Regions from separate parts of the Pseudomonas soli genome, predicted to be linked through region 2. Evidence: predicted binding sites of a transcription regulator. Region 2 holds the regulator's gene; each other region holds the start of a gene.

Region 1 (5,919 bases), 410 kb from region 2:
TTCGTAAAGATCTTCGCTCACGCGTGGTCCTCCTGCAGGCGCCAGCGCAGTGTTTCACCAGCGCGCAGGGGAATGACGGTGGTGTCACCGAAGGGCAGGCTGTCCGGCGCGGTCCATTGCTCACGCACCAGGGTGATGGTGTCGGTATTGCGCGCCAGGCCGTAGAAATCAGGGCCATGCTTGCTGGCGAAGCCTTCGAGCTTGTCCAGGGCGTTACGCTGCTCGAACGCCTCGGCATACAACTCGATGGCGGCATAGGCGGTATAGCAGCCGGCGCAGCCGCAGGCGGCTTCCTTGGCATGCTTGGCGTGAGGCGCTGAGTCGGTACCGAGGAAGAACTTCGGGTTGCCGCTGGTCGCGGCATCCAGCAACGCAACCTGGTGGGTGTTGCGCTTGAGGATCGGCAGGCAATAGAAATGCGGGCGGATACCGCCGACCAACATGTGGTTGCGGTTGTACAGCAGGTGCTGGGCGGTGATGGTGGCACCGACATTGGCCGGCGCCTCGGTGACGAACTGCGCGGCGTCGCTGGTGGTGATGTGTTCGAACACCACTTTCAGGGTCGGGAAACGCTCGACCAGGCGGCGCATGTGCTCGTCGATGAAGCGCTTCTCGCGGTCGAACACGTCGATCTCACTGCGCGTTACCTCACCGTGCACCAGCAAGGGCATGCCGGTTTCGGCCAGTGCCTCGATTGCCGGCAGGATGTTGTCGATGCTGGTCACGCCCGAATCGGAGTTGGTGGTCGCGCCGGCCGGGTACAGCTTGGCGGCGTACACGATCCCGCTGGCCTTCGCGGCGCGGATGTCTTCCGGGCTGGTGCGGTCGGTAAGATACAGCACCATCAGTGGCTCGAAGCGGCTGCCGGCGGGGCGTGCGGCAAGGATGCGCTGGCGGTAGGCGTCGGCCTCGCCGGCGTTGCGCACCGGCGGAACCAGGTTGGGCATGATGATGGCGCGGGCGAAGGTGCGCGCCACGTCACCAACGGTGTGAGGCAGGACGGCACCATCGCGCAGATGGATGTGCCAGTCGTCGGGGCGCAGGAGGGTCAGGCGATCGGACATTGGAGATTCCAGGCGGGTCGAACTCAGAAGCCAATGCTACCGGAAAACCCCTGTTCGAGCACGGCTATCAAGTTTTCCGACAGGCGTCCGATAGCATTCAGGTAAGCCGTCAGAATCAGTGGAGCCGACCGTGCGCCAGCGTTACCTAGCCCTGTTCACCCTTGTCGCCAGCCTGCCGGCCGGGGCCATGACCTTCCAGACCCGCGTGGAGAACGTCGCCTGGAAAGTCGAGGGTGACCAGTTCGAATGTCGCCTGATCCAGCCGATCGACGGTTTCGGCAGCGGCGAGTTCGTGCGCCGTGCCGGCGAACAACCGACGTTCCAGCTACGTTCGGACAGCAATGTCCTCGGCGCAGGGTCAGCCACCTTGCTGGCCGCCGCGGCCCCCTGGCAGCCAGGGCGGGGCGATATCAACCTCGGTGCGGTGCACATGGCCCGCACTGGCGTGTTGTTCACCTCCAGCCAAGGGCAAGCCAGCCGCCTGATCAATGGCCTGCTCGATGGGCGCAGCACGGTGGTGCGCAACTACCGGGGCGAGGGTGGCCGGCCGATGCAAGTGCAGGTAATGCCCGTCAGCTTCGCCAAGGCCTACAGCGACTACCAACTGTGCGCCGCCAAGCTGCTGCCGATGAACTATGACCAGATCCGCCAGACCCAGGTTGGTTTCCCCGGAGGCGGGATCGAACTGGACAGCTCGGCGCGTGCGCGCCTGGATGTGCTGCTCGATTATTTGAAGGCCGATCCGACGGTCAATCACATCGAGCTCAACGGCCACTCCGACAACAGCGGCAACCGCCTGACCAACCGCGACACCTCGCGTCGACGGGCGTTGGCGGTTGCCGACTACCTCAAGGCCCATGGCGTGCCGGAAGAGCAGATCACCGTGCGCTTCCACGGCGAGCGCTATCCGCTGGCCAAGAATAACTCTGCCGCCAATCGGGCGCGTAACCGCCGGGTGAACATCCAGCTCGAGCGCGTGACACCGGTCGAGAAACCGCTGGAGAAACCGGCGCCACCGGTTGCGCCGGCGGCCCCGGCACCCGCGGCTACCTCACCTGCGCCTGCGACGCCTGCGGCCGCTTCCGCCCAGCCCGCTCCAGCGAAATCCTGAGTGCGACAGCGGGTCGCGCTCTCGACAATTCCTGTCGCTTTGTCGTCACAAGCTGTCGCCCCATTGTAAATTTTTCGGCAAGGCCGGTAGAATCATCGGCTTTCCGTACAACCCCGTGGAGTGATGGCATGGCGGACGTAAAAAAGGTCGTATTGGCGTATTCCGGCGGCCTTGATACTTCGGTGATTCTCAAGTGGCTGCAGGACACCTACAACTGTGAAGTGGTGACCTTCACCGCTGACCTCGGCCAGGGCGAGGAGGTCGAGCCGGCCCGCGCCAAGGCCCAGGCGATGGGCGTGAAAGAAATCTACATCGACGACCTGCGCGAAGAGTTCGTGCGTGATTTCGTCTTCCCGATGTTCCGCGCCAACACCGTCTACGAAGGCGAGTACCTGCTCGGTACTTCCATCGCCCGCCCGCTGATCGCCAAGCGCCTGATCGAAATCGCCAACGAAACCGGCGCCGACGCCATTTCCCACGGTGCTACCGGCAAGGGCAACGACCAGGTGCGTTTCGAACTGGGTGCCTATGCGCTCAAGCCTGGCGTCAAGGTCATCGCGCCATGGCGTGAGTGGGACCTGCTGTCCCGCGAGAAGCTGATGGACTACGCCGAGAAGCATGGCATTCCGATCGAGCGCCACGGCAAGAAGAAGTCGCCGTACTCGATGGACGCCAACCTGCTGCACATCTCCTACGAAGGCGGTGTCCTGGAAGATACCTGGACCGAGCACGAGGAAGACATGTGGAAATGGAGCGTCTCTCCGGAGAACGCCCCGGACCAGGCCACCTACATCGAACTGACCTACCGCAACGGTGACATCGTCGCCATCGACGGCGTCGAGAAGACCCCGGCCACCGTGCTGGCCGACCTCAACCGCATTGGCGGCGCCAATGGCATCGGTCGCCTGGACATCGTCGAGAACCGCTATGTCGGCATGAAGTCGCGCGGTTGTTACGAGACCCCGGGCGGCACCATCATGCTCAAGGCTCACCGCGCCATCGAGTCGATCACCCTGGATCGCGAAGTCGCTCACCTGAAGGATGAGCTGATGCCCAAGTACGCCAGCCTGATCTACACCGGCTACTGGTGGAGCCCGGAGCGTCTGATGCTGCAGCAGATGATCGATGCCTCGCAGCTCAACGTGAATGGTGTTGTCCGCCTGAAGCTGTACAAAGGCAATGTCACCGTCGTGGGTCGCAAGTCGGACGATTCGCTGTTCGATGCCAACATCGCGACCTTCGAGGAAGACGGCGGGGCTTACAATCAGGCTGATGCCGCAGGCTTCATCAAGCTCAATGCATTGCGTATGCGCATCGCGGCCAACAAGGGTCGTTCGCTGCTGTAAGCCGCCTCGAGCATAAGAAAAAACCCGGCCTAGGCCGGGTTTTTTCATGCCTGGGTTTTTGCCTGGGTGGCGGTCGTGGCCTCTTCATCCGGCATGGGCGCGGCTGAGAGATGGATGCAGGTGCGCGTATCCAGGTTATACAGCACCCAGCGTCGTTGTCGCCCGTGCGGGCGGTCGATCATTCGCAGTACATGGGTTTCGATGATCTTCTGACTGTCCGCTCCGGAAATGGCGATGATCATTGCGCCTTTGCTCTCTGCCACAGGTGTGCGTACAGGCTTGCCGGCACTGTTGGCATTGCTGTCTGGTACAAACAGCGAGCGAGTGTTGAAGTTGAGGGTGAGGAAGAACAGTACGGTGAGAAAAAACGGGAAGCCCACCAGGAACCAGGTATACAGGGTCTGGCTGTCTTCGCTGAGGAACGGGAGTGATGCCAGGGCAGACGCTTCGATCACGCCGGCAAAGACAGCGATAAGGGTCAACGGACTGATGGGGTCGCGGTTCATGATGAGGGCCTGGTGATGCTTTGCCCATCTGTAGCGCGTTTTCCCCCGCGTATTAAGCGTGCCTTGTTTCCCTCCCAGGCCACGGCGCAGCTTCAACACCTACCATTTATCCAGTATGTACAGTCGAATTTTCCCGCATGAAGTATGACTCAATAGCACTTGGATCCAATTATGCCGACTGTTACTTTCTGATTCGTTGCGACGAACCTCTATCTATTACATTTTGTGAAAGTGGCAGTGTGTAGGAAGAATCTCCATTAATTGTAGGCCGCTTCTTTCGGTGAATTTACCAGGGAAACCGCTGCATAAATAATCGTTATGCTCGGGTGTGGTGGTCTATCGAACTAAAAATAACGTATCAATGGGAATCGCATGAATAAAGTGCTGATCGTGGATGATCACCCGGTCATTCGCCTGGCCGTACGCATGCTGATGGAACGGCATGGCTACGAAGTGGTGGCGGAGAGTGACAATGGTGTAGACGCCCTGCAACTGACGCGGGAGTATCTGCCGGATATTGTCATTCTGGATATCGGGATCCCCAAACTGGATGGGCTGGAAGTGATTGCGCGGATGACGCTGGCGAGCCCCGCGAGCAAGGTACTGGTACTGACTTCCCAGGCCCCTGGGCACTTCTCGATGCGCTGCATGCAAGCGGGTGCAGCAGGTTATGTGTGCAAGCAACAGGAGTTGACCGAGCTGCTCAGTGCCATCAAGGCCGTGCTGTCCGGCTACAGCTATTTCCCCAATCAGGCATTGCACAAGGGGCGCTCGGGTACGGGAGGCGCCACGGAAATGGAGATGGTCGAGCGGCTTTCCGGCCGGGAGATGATGGTGCTGCAACAACTGGCACGAGGCAAAAGCAACAAGGAAATCGCCGACAGCATGTTCCTCAGCAACAAGACGGTCAGTACCTACAAGACGCGCCTGCTCCTCAAGTTGAATGCGCGCTCGTTGGTGGATCTGATCGAACTCGCACAGCGCCATGGGCTGGCCTGACCCCTATTGAAAAAGCCTCCGTTCAGGAGGCTTTTGCACGTTTGCGCTACAGATCGTAGTCAAAGTCGGCCAATTGCTTCTGCAGGCGCCGTTCCTCGAGCATGTTGTCGATGGTGCGGCGCTTGCTAAGGTTGGTCTTGGCCGGTTCGGCCTGCGGCTCCACGTCGTCGTCCGTACTTTGGAAGTCGTCGTCGTTCGCCAGATCTTCTTTATCGGTGCTCATGCGTCACTCCAAGCCAAAGGGCCATTGGCCGTCCTTATAACGGGAATCGCAGAGCGGGTAAAAAAGATTTTTTCAATCGCCTTGTGCTGTTGTCAGCTATTGCTTCAATCGTCCGAGGTCTTGAGCTTGTATTCGCACAGGTCCTCGATTCGGCAGCTGCCACAGCGGGGTTTTCGGGCCTGGCAGACATAGCGGCCATGCAGGATCAGCCAGTGGTGGGCATCGAGCAGATACTCCTTTGGCACGAACTTGAGCAGTTTCTTTTCGACTTCCAGAACGGTCTTGCCCGGCGCTATACCCGTGCGGTTGCTGACCCGGAATATATGCGTATCGACGGCCATGGCCAGTTGGCGAAAGGCGGTGTTGAGCACTACGTTGGCGGTCTTGCGGCCGACGCCGGGCAGGGCTTCCAGCGCTTCGCGGCTCTGCGGGACTTCACCACCGTGCAGTTCGACCAGCAGGCGACAGGTCTCGATGACATTCCTGGCCTTGCTGTTGTACAGCCCGATGGTCTTGATGTACTCGCTCAGGCCTTCGACACCCAGGGCGTGGATGGCCTGCGGCGTGTTGGCGACCGGAAACAGGCGTGCGGTAGCCTTGTTGACGCCGACGTCCGTCGCCTGGGCCGAGAGGATCACCGCGATCAACAGTTCGAAGGGGGTGGAGTAGG
Region 2 (5,919 bases):
CCAGGCGCCACGCAGGCGTCAAAGTTTTGCTTGAAGAGGAATCGCGGTGGATCGCACTCAGTTAATCAGCAACGCCCGCAACAACCTGGCCGGTCTCGGCCGGGGCAATCTCGGCGTGCCGCTGCTGCTGCTGGTGATGTTGGCAATGATGATGTTGCCGATACCGCCGTTCCTGCTCGACGTGTTCTTCACCTTCAACATCGCCCTGTCGATCGTGGTGCTCCTCGTCTGCGTCTATGCGCTGCGTCCCCTGGACTTCGCCGCCTTCCCGACGATCCTGCTGGTGGCGACCCTGCTGCGTCTGGCGCTGAACGTCGCGTCCACCCGCGTGGTCATGCTGCACGGTCAGGAAGGCCATGGCGCCGCGGGCAAGGTGATCCAGGCCTTCGGTGAAGTGGTGATCGGCGGCAACTATGTCGTCGGTGCCGTGGTGTTCGCCATCCTCATGATCATCAACTTCGTGGTGGTGACCAAGGGTGCTGGGCGTATCTCCGAAGTGAGCGCACGGTTCACCCTCGACGCCATGCCCGGCAAGCAGATGGCCATCGACGCCGACCTCAACGCCGGCCTCATCGACCAGGCCCAGGCCAAGGCGCGGCGTAGCGAAGTTGCTCAGGAAGCCGAGTTCTACGGTTCCATGGACGGTGCCAGCAAGTTCGTGCGCGGTGACGCCATTGCCGGCCTGCTCATCCTCTTCATCAACCTCATCGGTGGCATGCTTATCGGCATGTTGCAGCACGGCATGAGCTTCGGCGATGCCGGCAAGGTCTATGCCTTGCTGACCATCGGTGACGGTTTGGTGGCGCAATTGCCATCACTGCTGTTGTCCACTGCGGCTGCAATCATGGTCACCCGCGCCTCGGGCTCCGAGGACATGGGCAAGCTGATCAATCGTCAGATGTTCGATTCGCCCAAGGCGCTGGCGGTTTCTGGCGGGCTGATGATTGTCATGGGGTTGGTGCCGGGCATGCCGCACATGGCCTTCCTGGGCCTGGGTGGAGTGGCCTGTGGTGGCGCCTACCTGCTCTGGAAAAAACAGCAAAAGGCCAAGGTCGTGGCCCAGCAGGAGGCCCAGCGCCAGCAGGACCTGCTGCCATCGCCGCAACGCGCCATGGAAACCAAGGAGCTGGGCTGGGACGACGTCACCCCCATCGACATGATCGGCCTGGAAGTCGGCTACCGCCTGATTCCGCTGGTTGATCGCAACCAGGGCGGCCAGTTGCTGGCGCGGATCAAGGGCGTGCGCAAGAAGCTTTCCCAGGATCTGGGCTTCCTCATGCCCACCGTGCACATTCGCGACAACCTCGACCTGCAGCCCAGCGCCTACCGCCTGACGCTGATGGGTGTGATCCTGGCCGAGGCCGAGATCTACCCGGACCGGGAGCTTGCGATCAACCCGGGCCAGGTGTTCGGCGCCCTCAACGGCATCGCCTCGCGAGATCCGGCATTTGGCCTGGAGGCAGTGTGGATCGATGTCGGTCAGCGCGCCCAGGCGCAATCGCTGGGCTACACGGTGGTGGACGCCAGCACCGTGGTCGCCACCCACCTCAACCAGATCCTGCAGAAACACTGCCACGAGCTGATCGGCCACGAGGAAGTGCAGCAGCTGCTGCAAGTGCTGGCCAAGGTCTCGCCGAAACTGGCCGAGGAGGTGGTGCCGGGCGTCATTTCCTTGTCGGGCCTGCTCAAAGTCCTGCAGGCGCTGCTCGCCGAGCAGGTGCCGGTGCGTGACATCCGCAGCATTGCCGAAGCCATCGCCAACAACGCGGCCAAGAGTCAAGATACCGCCGCGCTGGTGGCGGTGGTGCGCGTCGGATTGTGTCGCGCCATCGTGCAAAGCATTGTCGGCGTTGAGTCCGAGCTGCCTGTGATTACCCTTGAGCCAAGGTTGGAACAGATCTTGCTCAATAGTCTGCAAAGGGCCGGGCAGGGTCAGGAAGATGGTGTTCTTCTTGAGCCGAGCATGGCCGAAAAGCTTCAGCGTTCGTTGATCGAGGCAGCCCAGCGCCAGGAAATGCAGGGCCAGCCGGCCATCCTTCTGGTAGCCGGCCCGATCCGCGCCATGCTGTCGCGCTTCGGTCGCCTGGCTGTACCGAATTTGCATGTTTTGGCGTATCAGGAAATACCTGACAACAAGCAAGTCACCATCGTTGCCACCGTGGGCCCCAACGGCTGAGGTAGTGGGTTATGCAAGTTAAGCGTTTTTTTGCCGCCGATATGCGTCAGGCCATGAAGCTGGTCCGTGATGAGCTCGGCTCCGATGCCGCCATCATTGGCAACCGGCGCATTGCTGGCGGTGTCGAGCTGACGGCTGCGCTGGACTACAAGCTGTCCGCCCTGGCCCCGCGCGTGCCCAACGCAGAGCTCGAAGACGAGCTGCGCAAGACCCAGTCGCGCATCGTTACCGCCCAGGCCGAACTGACCGGGCGTGGCGATGCCGTCGAAGGCGGCAACCGGCAATTGTTCGCCGGGCAGCCGCTGACCGCCTCGGAGCCGCTGATCGAGCAGCATGTCGATGAACCCGCGGTGGTTACCGCGCCGGCGTCGGCACCGGTTGATCCACGCCTGTTCGATGCCATGCGTTTCGAGCTGACCGGCTTGCGCGAGCTGCTTGAAGTCCAGCTCGGTTCGCTCGCCTGGAGCCAGCTGCAAGGCAGCAAGCCGCAGCAGGCCAACCTCTGGCGCCGGCTGCAGCGCCTTGGCCTTTCCGGTGGCCTGGCCCGCGAGCTGCTCGACCTCACCGCCGGCATCGAAGAACCACGTCATGCCTGGCGCATGGTCCTGGCGCACTTGGCGCGGATGATCGATGTGCCCGAGATCGAACCGATCGAAGAGGGCGGGGTGATCGCCATGGTCGGCCCCGCCGGCATGGGCAAGACCACCACGCTGGCCAAGCTCGCCGCGCGCTACGTGCTCAAGTACGGCGCGAACAACCTGGCGCTGGTGAGCATGGACAGCTTCCGCATTGGCGCCCAGGAACAGCTCAAGACGCTGGGTCGCATCCTCAATGTGCCGGTCACCTACGTCGATCCGGGCGAGTCGCTGGCCCAGGCCCTGGAGCCGCTGCTGCGCAAGCGTGTGGTGCTGATCGACACTGCCGGCCTGCAGGCCAGTGATCCGGCGCTGCGCATGCAGCTCGAGACTCTGGCCGGGCGCGGCATCGCCGCGAAGAATTACCTGGTGCTGGCGACCACCAGCCAGAAGCAGGTGCTCACCGCCGCCTACCACAGCTACAAGCGCTGCGGCCTGGCCGGGTGCATCCTGACCAAGCTCGACGAAACGGCCTGCCTCGGCGAAGTGCTGAGCCTGGCCATCAGTCATGAATTGCCGGTGGCCTATCTGACCGATGGGCCGCGCATTCCCGACGACCTGCAGCTACCGCGCAAGCACCAGTTGGTAAGCCGCGCCGTCAGTGTGCAATTGCAGGAAGAGCCCAGCGACGAGGCCATGGCCGACATGTTCGCTGATCTGTACCACAGCCCTGGCAAGCGCGCGGGTTGAGGGTGAATACTGTGCAAAGTACCTACATCATGGGGTTGCCCGGCCGGACCGTGGCCTTGAATGTTCAGCCCCTCATGTGGCCTGGGTCCAAGCGAGACAAGGTAAAGAACAGACATGGGTAGCATGCATCCCGTACAGGTGATCGCCGTGACCGGTGGCAAAGGTGGCGTCGGCAAGACTAACGTTTCAGTGAACCTGTCCCTGGCGCTGGCCGAGCTCGGCCGCCGGGTGATGTTGCTGGACGCCGACCTGGGCCTGGCCAATGTCGACGTTCTGCTGGGGCTCACGCCCAAGCGCACCCTCGCCGACGTGATCGAAGGCCGCTGCGAGCTGCGCGATGTGCTGTTGCAAGGCCCGGGTGGTGTGCGCATCGTCCCGGCGGCCTCCGGCACGCAGAGCATGGTGCACCTGGCGCCCGCGCAACACGCCGGCCTGATCCAGGCCTTCAGCGACATCGGCGACAACCTCGATGTGCTGGTGATCGACACGGCTGCGGGTATCGGTGACTCGGTGGTCAGTTTCGTCCGCGCCGCCCAGGAAGTGTTGCTGGTGGTGTGCGACGAGCCGACCTCGATCACCGACGCCTACGCGCTGATCAAGCTGCTTAACCGCGATTACGGGATGAACCGGTTCCGTGTGCTGGCCAACATGGCCCAGAGCCCACAGGAAGGCCGCAACCTTTTCGCCAAGTTGACCAAGGTCACGGACCGCTTCCTCGACGTCGCCCTACAATACGTCGGTGCCGTGCCTTACGACGAATGCGTGCGCAAGGCCGTGCAGAAGCAGCGGGCGGTCTATGAGGCCTTCCCTCGGTCCAAGTGTGCGCTGGCGTTCAAGGCCATCGCGCAGAAGGTCGACAGCTGGCCGCTGCCTGCCAACCCGCGTGGGCACCTGGAATTCTTTGTCGAGCGCCTGGTGCAGCCCACCAGTGCAGGGCCGGTGCTATGAACGCGAGCGGTTTCAAGATGTACAGCAAGGCCGCCAAGGACGCGCAGTACGAGCTGATCGAACGCTACGCGCCACTGGTCAAGCGTATCGCCTACCACCTGTTGGCGCGTCTGCCGGCCAACGTCCAGGTCGAGGATCTGATCCAGGCCGGGATGATCGGCTTGCTGGAAGTGGCCAACAAATACGATGCGAGCAAGGGTGCCAGTTTCGAAACCTACGCCGGTATTCGTATTCGCGGCGCCATGCTCGACGAGGTGCGCAAGGGCGATTGGGCGCCACGTTCGGTGCACCGCAACACGCGCATGGTCAGTGACGCGATCCGCTGTGTCGAAGCAAAGACTGGCCGCGACGCTAAAGATCACGAGGTTGCTGCCGAACTCCAATTGAGTCTCGATGATTACTACGGGATTTTGAATGACACCTTGGGCAGCCGCCTGTTCAGTTTCGACGACCTATTGCAGGACGGCGAACATGAAGGGCTGCACGAGGACGGAGCCAGCGGCCAGCTGGAGCCGGCGCGTGACCTGGAAGACGAGCGCTTCCAGGCTGCGCTGGCCGATGCGATCGCCAACCTGCCGGAGCGTGAACGCCTGGTCCTGGCGCTGTACTACGACGAAGAGCTGAACCTCAAGGAAATCGGTGAGGTGCTGGGGGTCAGCGAATCGCGTGTCAGCCAGTTGCACAGCCAGTGCGCCGCGCGTTTGCGCAGCCGCCTTGGGGAGTGGCGGGCACGTTGAACCCGGGTTCAGTGCAGTCGTTTTTTTTGTAGTGCCGAATTGATTGAGCGCGCGCTCGGCGCCGAGCGCGTTTAAGACTGCTTGGAGGTCTAATTGAACAAAGACATGAAAATCCTCATCGTTGACGACTTTTCGACGATGCGGCGGATCATCAAGAACCTGTTGCGTGACCTGGGGTTCACCAACGTCAAGGAAGCTGATGACGGCAACACGGCACTGCCGATGCTCAACAGCGAGCCTTTTGACTTCCTGGTAACCGACTGGAACATGCCGGGCATGACCGGTATCGACCTGCTGCGCGCGGTCCGTGCCGACGAGCGCCTCAAGCACCTGCCGGTACTGATGGTCACCGCGGAAGCCAAGCGCGAGCAGATCATCGAGGCGGCCCAGGCCGGCGTCAACGGCTACGTGGTCAAGCCTTTCACCGCCCTGGCGCTGAAAGAAAAGATCGAAAAGATCTTCGAACGCGTCAACGGCTGAGTCACGTCTGGGGGGCGCAATGGAGTCAACCAACAACTCTTTGGGTGAGTTCGAATCAACCCTGAAGAAGCATGCCCAGGAGCTGGTCGAGAGCCTCGAGCGCGGCCGGTTCGGTGAGGCGGTGCAGCTGATCCACCAACTGAACCAGACCCGCGACCGCGGGCTGTACCAGGAAGTCGGCAAGCTCACCCGCGAACTGCACAGTGCAATCGTCAACTTCCAGATCGACCCGGCCATGCCGCAGGCCGAGGAA
Region 3 (5,919 bases), 280 kb from region 2:
CACCAGTCTTGCCTCGTCGTAGATCTGCTGGATATGCCGATTGATCTCCTCGGCCACGCTGTGCTGCTCCTCGGCGGCCGCTGAAATCTGCAGGTTCTGGTCGCGGATCTCGTTCACCGAGAGCTGGATGCCTTCGAAGCTGTCGCGGGCATTCTCGATCGACGACACGCTGGCCCGCGACAGGTCCAGGCAGCTTTCCATCTTCTGCGAAACTTCATGGGTCTTGCCACCAAGGGTATTGAGCAACTGGTCGATCTCGCCGGTGGAGTCGGCGGTGCGTTTGGCCAGCGCCCGTACCTCGTCGGCCACCACGGCAAAACCACGGCCCTGGTCGCCGGCCCGGGCGGCCTCGATGGCGGCGTTGAGCGCCAGCAGGTTGGTCTGCTCGGCGATGGCGCGGATGGTGCCGAGGATCTGGTTGATGCTGCGGCTGCCTTCCTCCAGTTCGACCATGGCCTGGGATGACTCGCTCAGGCGTCGGCCCAGGCGATTGACGTTGTCGGTGGTCGCTTCGATCTGCTGCTTGCCCTCGGCCACGCGACGGTGGCCCTGTTCGGCGGCGTCGGCGGCGCTACTGCACGAACGCGCCACTTCGTTGGCGGTGGCGACCATCTCGTTGAAGGCGGTGGACACCAGCTCCACCGCCTCGCGCTGGCGCCCGGCGGCCTCGTTCATGTTGCCGGCCATCTCGCTGTTGCTACGCGAGGCTTCGTGCAGGTTGGTCGAGGCCGCGCCGATGCGCTGGATCAGTTGGCGGATGGCGGCGAGGAACTTGTTGAACCAGCCGGCCAGCTCGGCGGTCTCGTCCTTGCCCTGGACCTGCAGGTCGCGGCGCAGGTCGCCTTCACCCTCGGCGATCGACTGCAGGCCGGTGCTCACCTGGCCGATGGGTTTGACGATCACCCGCGAGAACGCTGCCGCCACCCCGGCGAAGATCAGCGCCAGCAGCACCACGATCACTGCCGTGACATAGGTCATGCGTGTGGCTGCGGCCATGACCTCGTCGTACTCGATAAGCCCGACGAAGCGCCAGCCCAGGCCTGGAGAGGTCCATACATTGGCCATGTAGCGCACGCCATCGATCACCACCTCGGTGGCGCCTTGCTCGGTGGCGGCCAACGCCGCGTACGGCGCGCCGAGGTCCTTGAGCTGCTTGAAGCTGTGCCCGGCGTTGCGCGGGTCGACCAGCACGGTGCCGTCCTCGATCAGCATCACGTAGCCGCTGTCGCCCAGCCTGATGCTCTTGACCAGCTCGGTGAGGTTCTTCAGCGACACGCTGACCACGAACACGCCCTTGGCCTTGCCGGCCGCGTCGAGCAGCGCGCGGGCGGTGCCGACCAGGGCCACGTCGTCCTTGTCGTAGTAGTACGCGGCGGTGCGCACCGTCTTGTCCGGGCTGGTCATGGCGGCCTTGTACCAGGGGCGGGTGCGCGGGTCGTACTTGGCCAGCTGTGGGTCATCCGGCCATTTCGCGTAGCTGCCGTCTTCCAGGCCGATTGAAAGGATCGCCGCTGCCGGGTGCGTGGTGCCGTAGCGTGCGAAGGCGTCAATGACCCGCTGCGCAGCCTCGGGCATCGGCTGGCTGGCGGCATCGGCGCCGGTGTAGTCCTTGAGCGAGGTGACCGAGGTGTATACAGGATCCTTGGCCATCTGATCGACGTTCTGCAGCGTGCCATCAAAGAACTGGCGCATGTTGCCGTCGATCTGGCGAATTTCCCGGGTGCTGCCGTCGAGGAACTGATCGACCGCCTCGCTGCGGATGTTCAGCACCGAGATGCCGCCAACCAGGGAGACCGGGATAAAGGGCACCAGTACAAAGGCCAGGATCAGTTTGTTTTTTATTTTCATCGTGACGCCCATCCGTGAGTGTGAAGGGTGTACATGGCCGCTTCGCTAGGGTGGTGGCCACTTGCTACCTTTTCTGTTTCGGCGGGCGGAATATAAACCTTTAGTGGATATTTCGTGTACAGGAAATTCAGAAATTGTCCTGACTTGCGGGCAAAGCGCAGCTGAGGCGTGGGAGCGGGCTTGCCCCGCGATGAGGTGGGAACTGTTGTTTCAAGCGGATTACTAAGACGTTCCCTATTTCATGTAGGACGTTTCCCAATCATGCTTTCACGGCCTTTCAGCTGTTGTTCTGGCCAGCCGCATTCCTTAGTCTCGACCTGTCGTTGCCAATTCAACGACCGGGTGTGCAAGCCCGAGGATGTGGTCCAGGTCGCTCAATGGCGGCTATACGTGGGAGGCCTTCGGGCCAGCCGGGTTCCTACTCCACGGTCTTGCACACCCGCGTATAGCTGCCTCCCTCGCGCTGAGCGAAAGCGGATATCGAAAGCTCCCATGGCTAGCTTCAGCGATCGAGCACCTTGTGATAGGTCACGAATTCCTGCTCGGCCTCATACCCCAGCGATTCATACAGCGCCTGGGCGGCAAGGTTGCTCCCGGCGGTGTCCAGGCTCAACCGCTGCGCGCCCTCGGCCTGGAAGATCCCGATCAGTTGCTGCATCAGGTAACGGGCATGACCGCCCCTGCGGGCGTGGGGGACGACGAACAGGTCATACAGCCAGTAGAAGCGCTTCATTGCCAGCGAGCAGGTGGCCGGGTACAGCTGGGCAAAGGCGATGGCCTGACCCTCGTCGTCCAGCAGCAGGTAGATCCGCGAGTTGCCGGTTTCGAGGTTGGCCTTGAGGAATGCACGGGAAGCGGGGAGGTCATCCGCCTCCTGGTAGAACATCCGGTACTGGTTGAAGAGGTCCGCGGCGGCGTCCAGGTAGTGCAGGTCACAGGCAATGACGTTCATGTCGTGGGCTCGCTATCAGGCTGTCCAGCGCCCTTGCTATGGGGGCAGTCCTGCAGGATTTCATGAAACACATCCGCTCGTACAGATGCCATATGCAGCGGCGTACGTGCGGCTTCCGAAGGTGTGCGGCAGCCTTGTTTCCTGTGTGCCGCAAAGCCGGAAAATCAGGTCTTTGTCACGAGTGTTTGCCGACCAATGGGGCTGCGGCTTGCTGGCGTCTATTCAGGGCATTAGCATCCGCTTTCCTCACTCACGGCCATGCGCAACCTTTGGCCGACTCCAGGATCAAGGACGAATGTTGCCGCTGCTTTCCCGCTTCCTGCTGCACGCACTGGTGTGTGTGGCTTTTCCCTTTATCTTGAGGCTTGGCTTCGATCTCTACCGGCAGCATGTCGGCCAGCCGATGGCGCGAGGTGTCAGCGTCGGCTTGGCGACGATGCTGGTGTTCTACGCCTTCGTGCTCTTCAACCTGTTGATGGTGGCCATTCCAAGGGCGGCAGTTCGCTACTGGCTGGCGCTGGTGCTGGTGCTGCTGGTACTGGCGTTCTTCAATACCTTGCACCCGTTGCGGGCGCTGGGCTTTGCGCTGTTGTGCGGTGGCTTGTGCGCGGTGGCCATCGCGATGACGCCACTGGTAACGTCGCTGTTGCACCAGTGCCGTCGGTGAAGGAGTTCAGCAGGCCAGCCCCCGTCGTTTTTCGAGCCACCTCTCGAAGCAGGTGAAGGTGTCGACAGCGGCTTCTACCGTCCGGGCCTGGGCGGCAGGCTCCGGAGCGGTGGCAGCCAGCCGTTCGAGGAAACTGCGCCAGCGTGCGCCGGTCAGCGGGCCGTAGACGTCGAGGAACGCGCCACCGTTGTCGGCGTCGATACCCAGACGTTCGGCCATGGCCCGCTTGAGCACCTGGCCACCGAGCGTGGAGCCTTCCAGTACATACATCACCCCAAGCGCGCTGGCTTCGTCATCGATGCGAGGCAGGGCGTGGCACCGGGGCAGCGCTTCGATGTCGATGGCCAGGGCGCCCAGGTCGCGTGACAGGGTGGGTGTCTTGTGGCGTTCGGCGCTCTGGTAGGCGCCCAGCAGTAAATCCAGCGGGGCATGAAAGCCATGGTAGGCCCCGAGCAGATCGGCGTAGGCCGCGCGGTCGAAGCCCTCGCTGAAGAAAGGCAGCCGCGCTTCCAGCCTCTGGTGGCAGGCGCGGGTACCTTCGCGCAGGGCAAGCAGCAACGGGCTGACGGTAGCGGACATGATGGCGGCTCTGGCGTTAGGGCATTCGATACTGCCAGATCAGGCGGCGCAATCACCACTGCCGATTTTGCGCACCTGGCCCGTGAACTGTGGAATCATTGCGCCGCCTCTGGAACGAGGCTTTCACAGCCAAGACAGGAATGCAGCACGATGCGCGCAACAACATGGAACTGGCTGGCCCTGGGGCTGGCGTTGCTGCCGGGCCTGGCCACCGCGGCGGAACCAGAGCCGGTACCGGTATACCGGGAGATCAAGGACTGGATTGTAGGCTGCGACAACACGCGTTTCTGCACCGCGGTCCTGGCCGATCACCCGGAGCGGATGCGAGTGGGCATGCTGGTGCAGCGTGAGGCGGGCGCCTGGGGCAACCTGCACCTGACCCTGGTGGGGAGCACCGACTGGTCGGGTGAGCCCATGCTCGACGGCCAGCTGCTGGTCGCCCCCTGGCGCATGACCCGCGGTGTCGAGACCACCCTGGAACTGGAGGGCGCCGATGCCTATGCCGTGTTGCGGCAATTGCGCAATGGCCAGCGCCTGGTGGACGACACCCGGCCAGGGGAGCGGGTGAGTTCGCTGCAGGGGCTGAGCGCCGCCTTGCTGCTGATGGATGCGGTGCAGGGCCGGGTCGGCCACTACAGTGCTCTGGTGCGCCCCGGCGACAGCGTTGCCGATGCGCAGCTACCCACCCCGGGCGAGCCTCGGGTGCCGGCCTTTGTCCCTGCCGGGCCGTTGAGCGCAGAGGAGCAAGCGGGCATCACCCAGGTGGCGATGGCCAAGGCGGCCGCCGAGAACCAGTTGATCAACGAATACGATGTCGCCCCCAAGCTAGAGCTGCATGCCCTGGACGACCAGCATGCGCTGGCATTGCTCAGCTACAACTGCAACGACTTCCATTGCCTCTACGCACTGTACAAGGTGTCGCGTGAAGCGCCTTACACCCTTGGGCCCCTGGAGTTCGAGGCGCCATCGAGCCCGGTGGTGATCAGCCGGATGCGCGACGCCATCGAGTTCTACCCTGGCAAAGGCGAGCTCCACAGCTATGCCAAGGACGACTATCCCGGCAGTTGCGGGGTGGAGGAAAGCTGGCGCTACGATGGCATGCGTATGCGCTTGCTCAAGCTGTCACGGATGGACCGCTGTGCCGAAGTGGGCACCGACAGTTGGCCGGTACTCTGGCGCAGTCAAGGCTGAACGCATGAAACGGACTTCAGGGATAACGCCATGCAATGGATGAAACACCCGCGTGCGGCATTGCTGCTGGCGCTCATGACGCCATCTGTCGTGCAGGCCGAGAACGCCCAGGCACCGCTCGAAGCAGTGCCGATGTACCGGCAGATCAAGGACTGGGCGGTTGGCTGCGACAACACCCGTGCCTGCACGGCGGTAATGGCGATCGACGACGACCTGATGGCCGGGCTACAGACCATCATCAGGCGCGAGGCGGGGCCACAGGGCGCGCTTGAGCTGACCCTGCGCGTGGGCCCGGCGTTTGCGGAACAGGTGCTGCTCGATGGGCAGGTACTGTCGGCCAACTGGCAGCGCATCCAGCTTGAATACGACTTCGACCTGCTGTTGGAAGACGATGAGGCGCTGGCGCTCATACGTCGGTTGCGCAACGGTGCACGCCTGAGTTCATTGACCGAGGATGGGGAGCTGGTCGCGTCCTTGCAGGGGCTCAGTGGTGCGCTGTTGGCCATCGATGCCGTGCAGGGCCGGGTCGGGCATGCCGATGCCCTGGTCAGAGTGGGAGATGCGCCCGCTGCCGATGTGCCTGGCGCTCCCGATACCGTGGTGCTGCCACAGTTCGTCGCCGCGCCGCGCATGAACGACGAGCAGGCCCATGAAATCGGCAGGATGGTAAAACGCCAGGCGA

The links. The regulator FliA, encoded in region 2, starts transcription of late flagellar genes. The targets are predictions, from matches to a motif close to CTAAAGTTTNNNNNNNNNNNGCCGNTAA.
Region 1: LU688_RS21615 (flagellar protein MotY) is a predicted target of FliA. The motif match lies at 1,131-1,158, and genes of this name have one in related genera.
Region 3: LU688_RS18480 (methyl-accepting chemotaxis protein) is a predicted target of FliA. The motif match lies at 1,924-1,951, and genes of this name have one in related genera.

What each region holds. Positions count from the first base shown of each region.
Region 1 covers NZ_CP128543.1:4,672,156-4,678,074, reverse strand. The annotation lists gene pyrC (dihydroorotase) at 18-1,064, opposite strand; gene LU688_RS21615 (flagellar protein MotY) at 1,195-2,175, shown strand; gene LU688_RS21610 (argininosuccinate synthase) at 2,304-3,521, shown strand; gene LU688_RS21605 (hypothetical protein) at 3,566-4,027, opposite strand; gene LU688_RS21600 (response regulator transcription factor) at 4,400-5,026, shown strand; gene LU688_RS21595 (PA3496 family putative envelope integrity protein) at 5,073-5,249, opposite strand; gene nth (endonuclease III) at 5,354-5,919, opposite strand, start outside.
Region 2 covers NZ_CP128543.1:4,264,314-4,270,232, reverse strand. The annotation lists gene flhA (flagellar biosynthesis protein FlhA) at 47-2,176, shown strand; gene flhF (flagellar biosynthesis GTPase FlhF) at 2,188-3,501, shown strand; gene fleN (flagellar synthesis regulator FleN) at 3,616-4,449, shown strand; gene fliA (RNA polymerase sigma factor FliA) at 4,446-5,186, shown strand; gene LU688_RS19725 (chemotaxis response regulator CheY) at 5,292-5,666, shown strand; gene LU688_RS19720 (protein phosphatase CheZ) at 5,686-5,919, shown strand, end outside.
Region 3 covers NZ_CP128543.1:3,980,791-3,986,709, reverse strand. The annotation lists gene LU688_RS18480 (methyl-accepting chemotaxis protein) at 1-1,848, opposite strand, end outside; gene LU688_RS18475 (GNAT family N-acetyltransferase) at 2,351-2,800, opposite strand; gene LU688_RS18470 (hypothetical protein) at 3,096-3,467, shown strand; gene LU688_RS18465 (biliverdin-producing heme oxygenase) at 3,474-4,046, opposite strand; gene LU688_RS18460 (DUF1176 domain-containing protein) at 4,197-5,237, shown strand; gene LU688_RS18455 (DUF1176 domain-containing protein) at 5,268-5,919, shown strand, end outside.